DNA from 3 places in the Exiguobacterium abrahamii genome. Region 1 is predicted to be linked to each of the others. Evidence: a T-box and tRNA genes for the amino acid it is inferred to sense, from the RefSeq annotation. Region 1 holds a T-box; the other regions hold tRNA genes.
The links. The T-box of region 1 lies ahead of argS (arginine--tRNA ligase). A T-box ahead of a tRNA ligase gene usually reads a tRNA of that ligase, here a tRNA-Arg.
Positions count from the first base shown of each region.

Region 2: it has a tRNA-Arg gene. The T-box ahead of argS (arginine--tRNA ligase) is inferred to sense a tRNA for this amino acid. The anticodon was not compared.
Region 3: it has a tRNA-Arg gene. The T-box ahead of argS (arginine--tRNA ligase) is inferred to sense a tRNA for this amino acid. The anticodon was not compared.

Region 1 covers NZ_JADOYC010000005.1:55,679-59,835, reverse strand. The annotation lists gene ITJ88_RS13510 (GGDEF domain-containing protein) at 1-1,210, opposite strand, end outside; T-box leader at 1,340-1,558, shown strand; gene argS (arginine--tRNA ligase) at 1,619-3,301, shown strand; gene ITJ88_RS13500 (hypothetical protein) at 3,332-3,937, shown strand; gene ITJ88_RS13495 (metallophosphoesterase family protein) at 4,000-4,157, opposite strand, start outside.
Region 2 covers NZ_JADOYC010000001.1:397,103-401,259, forward strand. The annotation lists gene ITJ88_RS01925 (gluconeogenesis factor YvcK family protein) at 1-322, shown strand, start outside; gene whiA (DNA-binding protein WhiA) at 319-1,275, shown strand; gene ITJ88_RS01935 (hypothetical protein) at 1,358-1,594, shown strand; partial or broken gene clpP (ATP-dependent Clp endopeptidase proteolytic subunit ClpP) at 1,714-2,298, opposite strand; tRNA gene ITJ88_RS01945 (tRNA-Arg) at 2,481-2,556, opposite strand; gene ITJ88_RS01950 (RNA polymerase factor sigma-54) at 2,711-3,853, shown strand; gene ITJ88_RS01955 (glutaredoxin family protein) at 3,844-4,104, shown strand.
Region 3 covers NZ_JADOYC010000001.1:646,250-650,406, forward strand. The annotation lists gene rph (ribonuclease PH) at 1-639, shown strand, start outside; gene ITJ88_RS03180 (XTP/dITP diphosphatase) at 636-1,229, shown strand; gene ITJ88_RS03185 (metallophosphoesterase family protein) at 1,235-1,744, shown strand; tRNA gene ITJ88_RS03190 (tRNA-Arg) at 1,818-1,891, shown strand; gene ITJ88_RS03195 (hypothetical protein) at 1,985-2,518, shown strand; gene ITJ88_RS03200 (hypothetical protein) at 2,547-3,530, shown strand; gene tig (trigger factor) at 3,641-4,157, shown strand, end outside.

The DNA.
Region 1 (4,157 bases):
TATTCGGTAACTCGGTCAAGGCATCGGTCCGACTTTCCGTATAGAGTTGGACCGTTTCACGTGAGCGTTCTAAGACGCGACAAAAGATGCGGAGCAAACGAGACAATTCGTCGGCATTCGTCACATCATAGGCGTCTGCGACTTGATGGAACAGGATGATTGAAACATCAACCTCACCGCTTGTAATCGAAGGAATCGCTAACATCGAGTGACGATCGACAGGCAATCCGATTTGAATATCGTTTCCCCAGTCGCAACGCAGACCATAGATGATCGGGGTATGCAAATCGTCGGCTGACAAGGAATGAAACAGTGGTAACACGTCGATCGGTTGTTTCGTCCGAATGTTATAGATGACTTGTTTCCGCTGTTGTTGAATTGAGATCCAACCTTCAGAAAACGGCAACAGATGTGGTAAATCGAGGAGCAGTGAATCGATCGTCTCGCGTTCGAAGCGGGAAATCAACAAGTGTTCCTTCGCATCATCGAATCGCTTGGCATTATCGTTTGCTTCAAGGGAGTCACCACGTTCTTGCAACAGACGTTTGAACAAGAAGAGAATCAAGGCGGATACTGTAGCCGCGACGAGCGGACTTTCATCGTAGAACCAGATTCCGAGTAGAGCACTTAACATGCTAATCCCGTAGACGAGGGACTGCAACTTTACGAGACGTTGCCAATCGTATTTCAAGTAGAGGAAGCGATTGACGAACAGACATTGGAAGTAAGAGACAAGAAAGACGGTGATTAAAAAGCCGGTGAAGGGAATCAAAGCTTTCATATACGTAAAGCTGGAACCGATTGGTCCGCCGAGCGCATAATACGCAAAGGCCGGAAGCGAGATGTAGACTAAATCGAACAAGGCATTGATCGGGTAGAGATAAACGAAACGTTTCCAACGAATCGCTTTTCGATGAGACATGAATTGAAAGACGAGAATCCCGACTTGGCTTAAAATCAAGGCGTACGTTAAACCGTAATTGAGGAATAAAAATAAGATGATGCCTTCTTGAAATGTATAGTAAATGCCACCACGACGAACATTATCGAACTGAAACAGGAGAACGAGTCCGAATAAATAAAGGGTGTTGATGATGGAGACAGAAGGATGGAAGGTTGGTGGATGAACGATGCCGATCACTAATAATGTCAAGGCGACGAGACCGAAGACGATCCAGCTCGTCCGGGCTACATGTTGGTAGTAGCGCATGAAACATCCCTCCCCCTGAGAAGTATCTTTTATTCCTATACCCGAATTGTGGAAATTTTGATAAGCCATTTACCAAAAAAATAAGGTTGAGAGAAAAGAAAGAATTGCGTATAATGTGAAAGATATCGAATACAGTCAATGATGAAGAGAGTAACGGTTGATATTCGTCAACTAGCGAATCAGGGAATGGTGGAAGCCTGAGGACGAACCGGTCGTGAAACGCACTTCTGAGACGCTGCCCGATTCCTGATGGAAAAGGCGTAGCCGGGGGAACCCCGTTATCCCCGAACAAGGTGGGTGTCGAAATGACACCAAGAAGAGTGGTACCGCGGTCATTCCGTCTCTTTGCGCGTGGCGCAAGGGGCGTTTTTTATTGCCAAAAAATCAGTGAAGCAGGAGGAAATAAAGATGAGTTATAAAGCGCAGTATGCAGAAGTATTACATCACGTCATGGAAGGTGCCTTATCGGTTGAACAAATCGAACAACTGATCGAGCAACCGAAACATGAAGATCATGGAGATCTGGCATTCCCATGTTTCATGCTCGCGAAAGCATTCCGTAAAGCACCGAACATGATTGCTTCGGAGCTCGCAGAAAAAATTGACGCGCCGTTGTTCTCGAACGTTCAAGCTGTTGGTCCTTACATCAACGTCTTCTTGAACCGGGAAGTCGTCTCGCAAGAAATCGTTAACCAAGTCCTGACGGAGAAAGAGGCATTCGGATCAAGTGAAGCGAATGGAAAAACGATCGTCACGGACTTCTCAGCGCCAAACATCGCGAAACCTTTCTCGATGGGTCACTTGCGTTCGACGGTCATCGGGAACGCGCTCAACCAAATCTCACGTAAAAAAGGGTACGACGTCGTCGGGATCAACCATCTAGGGGACTGGGGAACACAGTTCGGGAAATTGATGGTGGCTTACACGATGTGGGGTGAGGAAGAGGCAGTTCGTGCAGAACCAATCAAGGAATTGTTGAAATTATACGTCCGGTTCCACGAAGAAGCGGAAACGAACCCAGCTCTTGAAGATGAAGGACGTCTCTGGTTCAAAAAACTCGAGCAAGGTGATGAGCAGGCGACGACGCTTTGGACGTGGTTCCGTGAAGTTTCACTCGTCGAGTTCAACCGTGTCTATGAGATTCTCGGTGTTAAATTCGATAGCTTGAACGGAGAAGCCTTCTATAACGATAAGATGCAACACGTCATCGATTTGCTCGAAGAAAAAGATCTCCTCGTCGAATCAGAAGGGGCAATGGTCGTCGACCTCGAAGCAGAAGGTATGCCACCTGCCTTGATTAAAAAGAAAGATGGCGCAACGCTTTATGCGACACGTGACTTAGCAGCTGCCGTCTATCGTCTCGAAACGTACCGCTTTGAGCAGGCGTTCTACGTCGTCGGTGGGGAACAAGCGCTTCACTTCAAGCAATTGTTCGCAGTCTTGAAGAAACTTGGATTTGAGAACGTCGACGGAATGCACCATGTGCCGTTCGGTCTGATCATGAAGGACGGAAAGAAAATGTCGACGCGTAAAGGTCGGATCGTATTGCTTGAAGAAGTACTACAAGAAGCGATCGACGTCGCGAAGCAAAACATCGCGGAAAAAAATCCGAACTTAGCGAATGCCGAAGCAACGGCTCGTCAAGTAGGTGTCGGCGCCGTCATCTTCCACGACTTGAAGAACGAACGGATGAACAACATCGAGTTCGATCTTGAGCAGATGTTGAAATTCGAAGGCGAAACAGGACCGTATGTCCAGTACACGAATGCCCGTGCGCACTCGTTGCTCCGTAAAGGTGGCTATGATGGCACACCATTCGCTGGTAGTGCCGATGATCATGCATGGGGTGTCGTCTCGATGCTAAACCAATTCTCGACGGTCATCGATCGCGCGTTCACACGTCGCGAGCCGTCAATCATCAGCCGCTACGTCTTAGATCTTGCACAAAGCTTCAATAAATACTACGGACACGTCCGTGTTCTCGAAGATGACGCAGCAAAACAATCGCGTCTTGCACTCGTCAAGTCGGTTACGATCGTCTTGACAGAGGGTCTTCGTTTACTCGGTGTCGGCGCTCCAGAAGAAATGTAAGACCAATCCACGAATAAGAAGAGGTAGATTATGAAGACTGAGACGAAAGAACGATTACAGCAAGCTGCTTCACAAATGAAGCAGGAGCCTTTGGCAGAAACGGTCGCCTTCATGGCTGATTTTCACGGGAAAGTCGCTGCTTGGTTACCGGGAGAGTCTGTCGATTTCGTTCACGATTTCGTGACGGCGCCGGAAGCCGATTTGATTGCTCCGATCGAAGGAGACGCATTACGGACGAAAGATAATTTTGAATTCTTCATGCGTAAGAAACAGACACGAAAAAAACTTGGGGAATTGTTGACGCTTTGGAAGTCGGCACGCACGACAGAGACGTTGAGTCAAATCGATGTGATCGGATTGAAAAAGTGGCTCGCCCGAAATGAATTCCGTTCGGAAGACAAGCCGTGGGATTATTTGAACCGTCTGCATGTTCTCTTGTTCCTTGATTTGATGACGACGATCATCGATGATCATCGATTGACGAGTCTGCATGAGCAACTTGTCGGTACGACACCAGTTCCGACGAGCTTCGTACGTCGTCAAGGGGATGTCCGTCAAGTCATCGAAACATTCGCGGAAGAGACGAACTTCACACAAGTGGATGTCGTCAAGGCATCGCTTGTCCGTTATCTCTGATCAATAAGATGCATGAACAAAAGCCGTCGAGCCCTGTGCCCGACGGCTTTTGTCGTATCTTCTTAGTTCGCCTGATAGAACACAATCGTTTGTTGCTCTGAATCGTAAAGACACCATTCTCGTTCGAATACGACGGGACCTAGATTGACGGCATACCGTTTGCCTTTGATGGATAAAGTTTGACCTAGTGGGCTCGGTTTGGCGATGCCATTTCGAAACA
Region 2 (4,157 bases), on a different contig from region 1:
GACGACGGCGTTCACGGCGAATGAACATTTAGCGGCACTCGAACGCTTCCTCGGACAAGGCGTCGTTGATACGATCATCGTCAACAACGAATCGATCGATGCGAGTTACCTGAAGAAATACCAGAAGGATCACGCTGACATCGTCACCTATAATGAAAAACAATTCGAGCTCGCTGGCGTTGAAGTGCTGGCAGACGATATCGTCGATTACAATCATCATTTCATCCGTCATGACTCAGATGCCGTCGCAAGCCTCGTCATGCGAAAAGTGTTGTCGATTCGACGGATGCGTCAACTCGAAGGAAAGGAGGAGCTGACATGAGCTTTGCCTCAGAAGTCAAAAAAGAATTAACGCAAATTCCGATCACCGATCACGAGATGAAGGCGGAACTCGCGGCGCTCGCCCGGATGAACGGTGCGATCTCGTTCGGTCTCGGACGTGGTCTGACACTCGATATCTCGACCGAGAATGCCTCGATTGCCCGTCGGATCTATTCACTTTTGAAAAAAGCATACGGAGTTCATCTCGATCTGCTCGTGCGGAAGAAAATGCGTCTGAAAAAGAATAATGTCTACATCGTCCGTGTTAAACAACAGGCGGATAAGATTTTGCAAGATCTCGGAATCCTCGGAGAAGGATTCACGATGATTCGTTCAATCAGTGACACGATCCTTAACGATGAACGAAAAGCGCGTGCTTATTTACGAGGGGCGTTCCTCGCCGGAGGTTCGCTCAACAATCCGGCAACGTCGTCGTATCACTTGGAAATCTTCAGCTTATATGAAGAACACAATGCGGCGCTCCGTGGTCTATCGAACGTCTTTGATTTGAACGCGAAAGCAATCGAACGGAAAAAGGGACACATCCTCTACATCAAGGAGAGCGAGAAGATTTCCGATTTCCTCAAGCTCGTTGATGCGACACAATCGATGCTGCGGTTCGAGGACGTCCGGATCTTAAAAGATATGCGTAACTCGGTCAACCGTCTCGTCAACTGTGAGACAGCGAACCTCAACAAGACGGTCGGTGCGGCATTACGCCAAGTCGAGAACATCAAGTTCCTTGAGCGGACGGTCGGACTCGATGTCTTACCGGATAAGTTGAAGGAGATCGCGATCTTGCGCGTGACACATCAAGACGTCACGTTACAAGAGCTTGGTGAGATGGTCGAAAGCGGCTCCATCTCAAAATCAGGGATCAATCACCGGTTGCGGAAAATTGATCAAATCGCTGAAAAAGTACGGAATGGAGAGTCGATGACAGGGGCCTTATAAGAGGGTCGCTTGCGGGATGAACCATAGTCTACTATAATATATAGTCGATGCAACTAAATGTTCGAATTAAGGAGTTTTTGAAATGGCTAACGAAAAGAAACGTATTTCGCTGACAGTCGATGCGAAGTTTGATGAAGTGTTAACAAAAAAAGCAAAATCAATCGGTGTACCGAAAAGCACACTCGTTGCTTTCGCAACATCTTTATTCCTGAAACAATTACAAGCAGAAGAAGAGCTTTCGCCACATGCGAATGCGATCTACTCGCTGATTCGTGAAAACCACGATATCGTTTCAGACATCACAGACTTGATCGACTGATCATCGACCTCTCGTTCTATAAGGAACGGGAGGTTTTTTTGTATGTAACGATAACAGACAGGGCTTTGCTTTTCTATGGATACAAAAAAGTGCCTCCCGAAGGAGACACTCTGGATGACTTAGGCACGTTCCATGACGCGGTCGATGAGACCGTAATCAGCAGCAGCTTGTGCTGACATGAAGTTGTCACGCTCTGTATCGCGTTCGATGACTTCAAGTGGTTGTCCTGTGTTTTCAGCCATGATTTTGTTGAGGTGCTCACGCATTTTGATGATACGCTCCGCATGGATTTTGATATCTGATGCTTGACCTTGTGTACCACCGAGTGGTTGGTGGATCATGATTTCAGCGTTTGGTAACGCGAAACGTTTTCCTTTTGCGCCTGCTTGGAGCAAGAACGCACCCATCGATGCTGCCATACCGATACAAATCGTTGAGACTTGTGGCTTGATGAAGTTCATTGTATCGTAAATCGCCATACCGGCAGTGATCGAACCACCTGGGCTGTTGATGTAAAGCGAGATTTCTTTATCTGGATCTTCTGCTGCTAAGAACAGAAGTTGGGCAACGACTGAGTTGGCGACGTTGTCGTCAATCGCGCTCCCGAGAAGAATGATGCGGTCTTTTAGCAAACGTGAGTAGATATCGTAAGCACGTTCCCCGCGGTTTGTTTGTTCGATGACTGTTGGAATTAACATAGTCTTTGCCTCCTTATAGTTGGTATGTAGCTTCCTATTCGACTTATCCTTATCATAATCCTTTGGTCAATATTGGTCAAAAGATACGATGCGACTTTTAGGTATTTTTCCATTACAAGGGCAAATGAAACATATCAATATAGAAAAAAGGCAACGCCATTGCTGGCATTGCCTTGTGGTTGAATAAATGGTACACCCGGAGAGATTCGAACTCCCGACACCTGGTACCGGAAACCAGTGCTCTATCCCCTGAGCTACGGGTGCATCTGATGTACTGAACAATTAATAGTATAGCGACATTTTTTCAGAAAAGCAATAGGGAAGGATGACTTTTCTTTTCCTGAGCGATTCGAGAAAGGTTCAGAGCACGTTTTTCAAAACGTTTCTTCTATAATAAGAAGTGGAGGAGGGGGAATCGATGGATCAACGCCAGGAACAGACGCAACAGATGACGTTATCGGCGTCACAACAATATCAGTTACATGTACTTGAGCAACCAGCAGCCGAGCTCGAGGAGGAATGGCGACGGTTGAAACGACGGTTGCATCGTCATTACCCGAATCAGGTTTCGCTAGAGGTCGAGCAGATGGCAGGACATTTGGCATCCTATGAAGACGAGCTTCTTGCACAAATACGTTTAGAATCAGTCAGACAGGAAATAGGATATATGGCGGAACAACTCATCGTGTATTTAGAAGCGGACGGTTTATTGCGGACATCGGACGAGCAGCTCGCTGCATCCTTCTCGACCGATGTCGCAACGATTACAGAAGCACGGACACTCTTACAACAATGTGAACCAGTCGGCATCGCTGCCCGCTCGGAGCGCGAGTGCCAATGGTTACAGGCGATCGAGCTAGACGACGCGGAATTGATCGGACTGACGGATCAGCTGCGACATGAACCGGCGAGTCAGGTATTCGCTCAATTCAGTGAACAGGATCGAGCGCGGTTGCGAAAACGATTGACGCGGCTGAGCCGGACACCGGATCTTCCAAAAGAAGAACGATTGGTCATGGCAGAAGCACGGATTCACCTGTTAGATGGAAAACTTCAGATCGACTGGATGACACTCGACACGGATCAGACGTGGCTCGGATTAAAAGAGGCAACGCCTTTTTTGCGCGCGTACGAACGACGCCGTGTCACGATGCATGCCATCCTCTCGATCTTGCTTGAGCGACAAGAACGCTGGTTCAAGGGAGAGCTGCATCTTGAGCCATTGACGAAAAAACAAGTCGCTGAGGCGACGGGACATCATCCGTCAACGATTGGTCGAGCGATTGCTGCGAAGTATGTCGAGACGGTCCATGGTCTCGTTGCTTTAGAAGACTTGTTCGTCTCACGGACGACAACCGGAGATTCGAGTTTTTTGATTAAAAGGCGGATCGCCGAATACATTCAACACAGCGATCGTCCGTTAAGTGATCAGCAATTGACGGATCGCCTGCAAGCAGACGGTCTGACAGTCGCGCGACGGACGGTCGCGAAGTACCGGGCAGCGCTTGGTTTAACGAAAAAAACGATGCAGCAAAGGAAGGCGCAATCAGAATGGGATTAAAACGACACAGACACTTAACACTCTATTCACGTCCGGGATGTACGCTATGTGAAGAGGCCGCCATCTTACTCGACTTCGTACTCGATGAGTTTCCGGAATGGACGTTCGAGGAAGTCAACATTGATCAGGATGAAGCGCTCAGTCTACGGTTTTTATATGAGATTCCGGTCGTCATGCATGACGAGGAAATCTGGAGTTATGGCAAATTCGAGACGGAAACGATAAGAAACCGCTTACTTCAAAAAACTTGAGAAACGAGACTTGCAAGGCGAGAAACGGACTGTTATGATAACGGTGTACCAAG
Region 3 (4,157 bases), on a different contig from region 1:
ACGGCGACCGTCGAGGAGAAGGTGCCACCGTTCCTTCGCGGTAAACGCCAGGGCTGGATCAATGCGGAATATTCGATGTTGCCACGTGCGACGGCTCAACGGACCGCACGAGAAGCCGTCCGCGGCAAGCAGACGGGACGGACGATGGAAATCCAACGTCTCATCAGCCGCTCGCTTCGAGCCGTCATTGATTTAGAGAAGCTCGGGGAACGAACGATCTGGATCGATTGTGACGTTATTCAGGCAGATGGCGGTACACGAACGGCATCGATCACTGGTGGTTTTTTGGCACTCGTCCGAGCAGTCGATCAATTGATTCAAGCGGGAAAACTGACAGATACACCGATCAAAGAGGGCATCGCAGCCATCTCGGTTGGAATCGTCGAGTCGAATGTCTTGCTCGATCTATGCTATGAAGAGGACGCTGCGGCGGAAGTCGACTTCAATCTCGTCATGACCTCATCGGGTAAAATCGTCGAGATGCAAGCAACAGGAGAAGAGTCGACATTTTCCCGTCAAGAGATGCTCGATATGCTCGAACTTGGGGAAAAAGGAATTAAGGAGCTGATTGATGCTGGTCGTGAGGCACTCGGTGTCTCTTGGTGGTATGTAGGAGAAGAAGTGGGGGAACATAGATGAAAGTCATCGTCGCAACACACAATGCAGGTAAAGTGAAGGAACTTGAAAGCATGCTGGGTCGTCTCGGTTATTTGGTCGAATCGTTACTCGATCACGCTGATGCTCCGGAAACGGATGAAACAGGTGAGACATTCGAGGAGAATGCACTTTTAAAAGCAACAGAGGCAGCAGCCTACTTTGGTCACGCGGTACTTGCTGATGATTCAGGTCTTGAAGTCGATGCTTTAGATGGCGCTCCCGGCGTCTACTCGGCACGCTTCGCGGGTCTTGAAAAGTCGGATGCGGCGAACAATGCTCTACTACTGGAAAAGTTAGAAGGTGTTCCGGAGGAAGAGCGGACGGCGCGCTTCGTTTGTGTACTCGCGCTAGCGAAACCAACGGGTGAGACATTGACGGTTCGTGGGACGATGGAAGGGCGAATCGGTTTTGAAGCGTCGGGTTCGAACGGGTTCGGTTATGATCCATTGTTCGTCACAGAAAGCGGACAGACGGCTGCTGAATTGACGAAAGAAGAAAAAGCGATGATTAGTCATCGTGGCAATGCATTGCGTAAGCTCGAACAGGACTTAACTACTTTCTTAGGAGTGTGATGAAGATGAGAGCGTTGATCGTTAGTGATAGCCATGGACTAGAACAAGAACTGCTTACGATATTCGAACGTCATCAAGACGTGGATGCGGCATTTCATTGTGGGGACTCCCAATTGACGCGCGACATCGAATCATTATATCCATATCGTGTTGTGCGAGGGAATTGTGATTACGGACACGATTTTCCGGAAGAAGTCGTATCGGAAATGGACGGTCATACCATCCTTTGTGTCCACGGACATCGTCAGGACGTCAAATACAGTCTAGATGTCTTACAGCATCATGCGAAGGAAAAGCAGGCGGACATCGTCTTATATGGTCATTCCCATGTGGCGAAGGCTGAATATCGGGACGGCGTGTTATTCATCAATCCAGGTTCAATCCGGATGCCACGTCACCGACCAGACAAGACGTATGCGATTCTTGAAGTGGATCAAAACCGTTATTCTGTCGATTTTCTTGATGTGAATGGCGATCGAGTGAATGCCCTGCATCTGGACGGAACATTTTTGTAATAAAATAAATGCAATGTTTGTAATGTGATTGACACGAAAGAATTGTTCTAGTATAGTTTATTCGTGTTGACACGTCCCAATAGCTCAGCAGGATAGAGCAACGGCCTTCTAAGCCGTCGGTCGGGGGTTCGAATCCCTCTTGGGACGCTATAATTAAAATAGAGACTGCCCTTACGAGGGTGGTCTCTTTTTTTTATTCCGATTTTCGATTATAATTAAGGTATCATGAACTCGAAAGGGATGAACGCAATGTGGAAGGAAGTTGGAGCAGTCCTCGTGCTAAGTACGTTTCTTGCTGGATGTAGTGAGATTTCAAATACAATCGACGATGCAAAACAACAAGTCAACGATGTAAAAAATAGTGTCGATTACGCTGGAGAACTTCAAGGCATTGCAAAAGATACAGCACAAGTCACGTCAGATTTGTCAGCTTCCTTGAATGAGGCAGCTACGACAGCGCGTGAATCTGCAAACCCTGAACAGGCACTCGATCAACAAATCGAAAAGTTGAAGGAAAACGGAACGATTGATCAGTTCAATCAAGAACTGGATCAAATCGATCAACGATTAGCGGGACTTGAAAATCCGCCGCAAGAATTGCAAAATTTAAGTGCAAAACTCGAGCAGTACGTGAATCAATCGGAAGACATCGCTCGATTACTTGAAGCTGACGTCTCATTAGATACATTGAATCGATTAGGAATCGAGCAGGCAGGACAACTTCAAGAAGCGATTACGAACTGGACGTCTTTACTCGATCCATTTACGAAATAAGAAGTTGAACATGAAGGAGTGCCGGAATATGGGGACATCGCGCTGGATGGAACATGAACTAGAAGTAGAGCGAGCGCGCATTCTTCGTTTGCCCGCTTCTAAACAAGAACAATTAATTATGGAATTAGAGACTGACCAATTGACAGGAGAAGATGTCTTACACCGGCTCTATGTCATTCAACCACTCTTAATGCATGACCGGGAACGATTTGAAACAGTGGCAGAACGTTTTCTTGAAGTCGAGGGTGTCGAGCAAGTGCTCGCACTCTTTCTTTATGAACTCGGAGAACGTTATCCGATGAAACTCGCCTTGCGCTCGGCGTCACCGTATCTGCCGTATGGGCTCGCGCTTCGATTAGACGAAATCAAACAACAGATGCGTGTTCGCGAACAAAAGCCGGCAGTTCAAAACAATCCTGTTGCGCAACGTGAGGTAACATCAGCAACGAAATTGATACATGTGTTGCGACACGGCAGTTGGGTCGAACAAATGCGCCAATTGACCGGTAGAGAATTCGAACGGACATCTGAGCTCATTGCATACATCACACAAAAATACTTACAGGCGCAAGAGACAGAACATCAAAGTTTACTCGTCATTGATCAGTTATTAGGAAGCGTGCTTCATCACGTGTCCTATCCGGTAAGCATTCATGTGCCACACGTAGATGTAGACTGGACGATCTCGTCACGTGAAGAGTTAGAAGAAATCCTGCTAGTACATCAACAGGAGCAACAAGCGTTACTGGCATCGATGCATACGTTAGAGCGAATGGATCCGTTTCGAGCGTTGCTCGTCCTGCGATCGGATCAATTGATCCATCTTGAAGAGCGAGAACGAATCGGATCAGACATGGAGAAGTGGCTCGCAGCATGCGAAGAACTCGCAGGTCTGACATTTGAACGTGAAGAACCGGAACGTATCCTCAGTCCGCTGGCGAAGCAGTTATATCGAGCGGCACATATCCTTTATCCGGAAGTCATCGCATTCGAGCAGATTTACTTCGATTGAGACATCTGGAAACGATTCGTTCAACAGTGGTAATCGTCAGAACGATTGTGCTATAATGTGACTTGTTGTACACACATGTACGCTAATTGACAATTTTGGAGGGACTCAGCATGACTGCAAAATGGGAAAAACAATCAGGTAGCCTCGGCGTCCTCACGTATGAAGCGCCTGCTGAAGCATTTGATAAAGCGGTAGACCAAGCGTTCAAGAAAGTCGTTAAGACTTTGAACACACCTGGTTTCCGTAAAGGAAAAATGCCACGCGCAATGTTCAACAAAATGTACGGTGAAGAAGCACTGTACCAAGATGCACTCGATATCCTTTACAAGGACACAATCGAAGGTGCAGTCGTCGAATCAGGAATCGAGCCAATCGCGCTTGAGAACATCGACGTTGAAACACTCGAAAAAGGCAAGCCAGTCGAATTCAAAATCACGTTCGTCATCGAGCCAGAAGCTACACTTGGTGAGTACAAAGGTCTTGAGTACACAGCAGTTGAAACGAACGTTACTGACGAAGACGTCGACGCTGAACTCAAAACATTACAAGAACGCGGTGCAGAACTCGTCGTTAAAGAAGATGGCGTCATCGAGAATGGCGATACAGTCGTATTCGACTTCGCAGGTT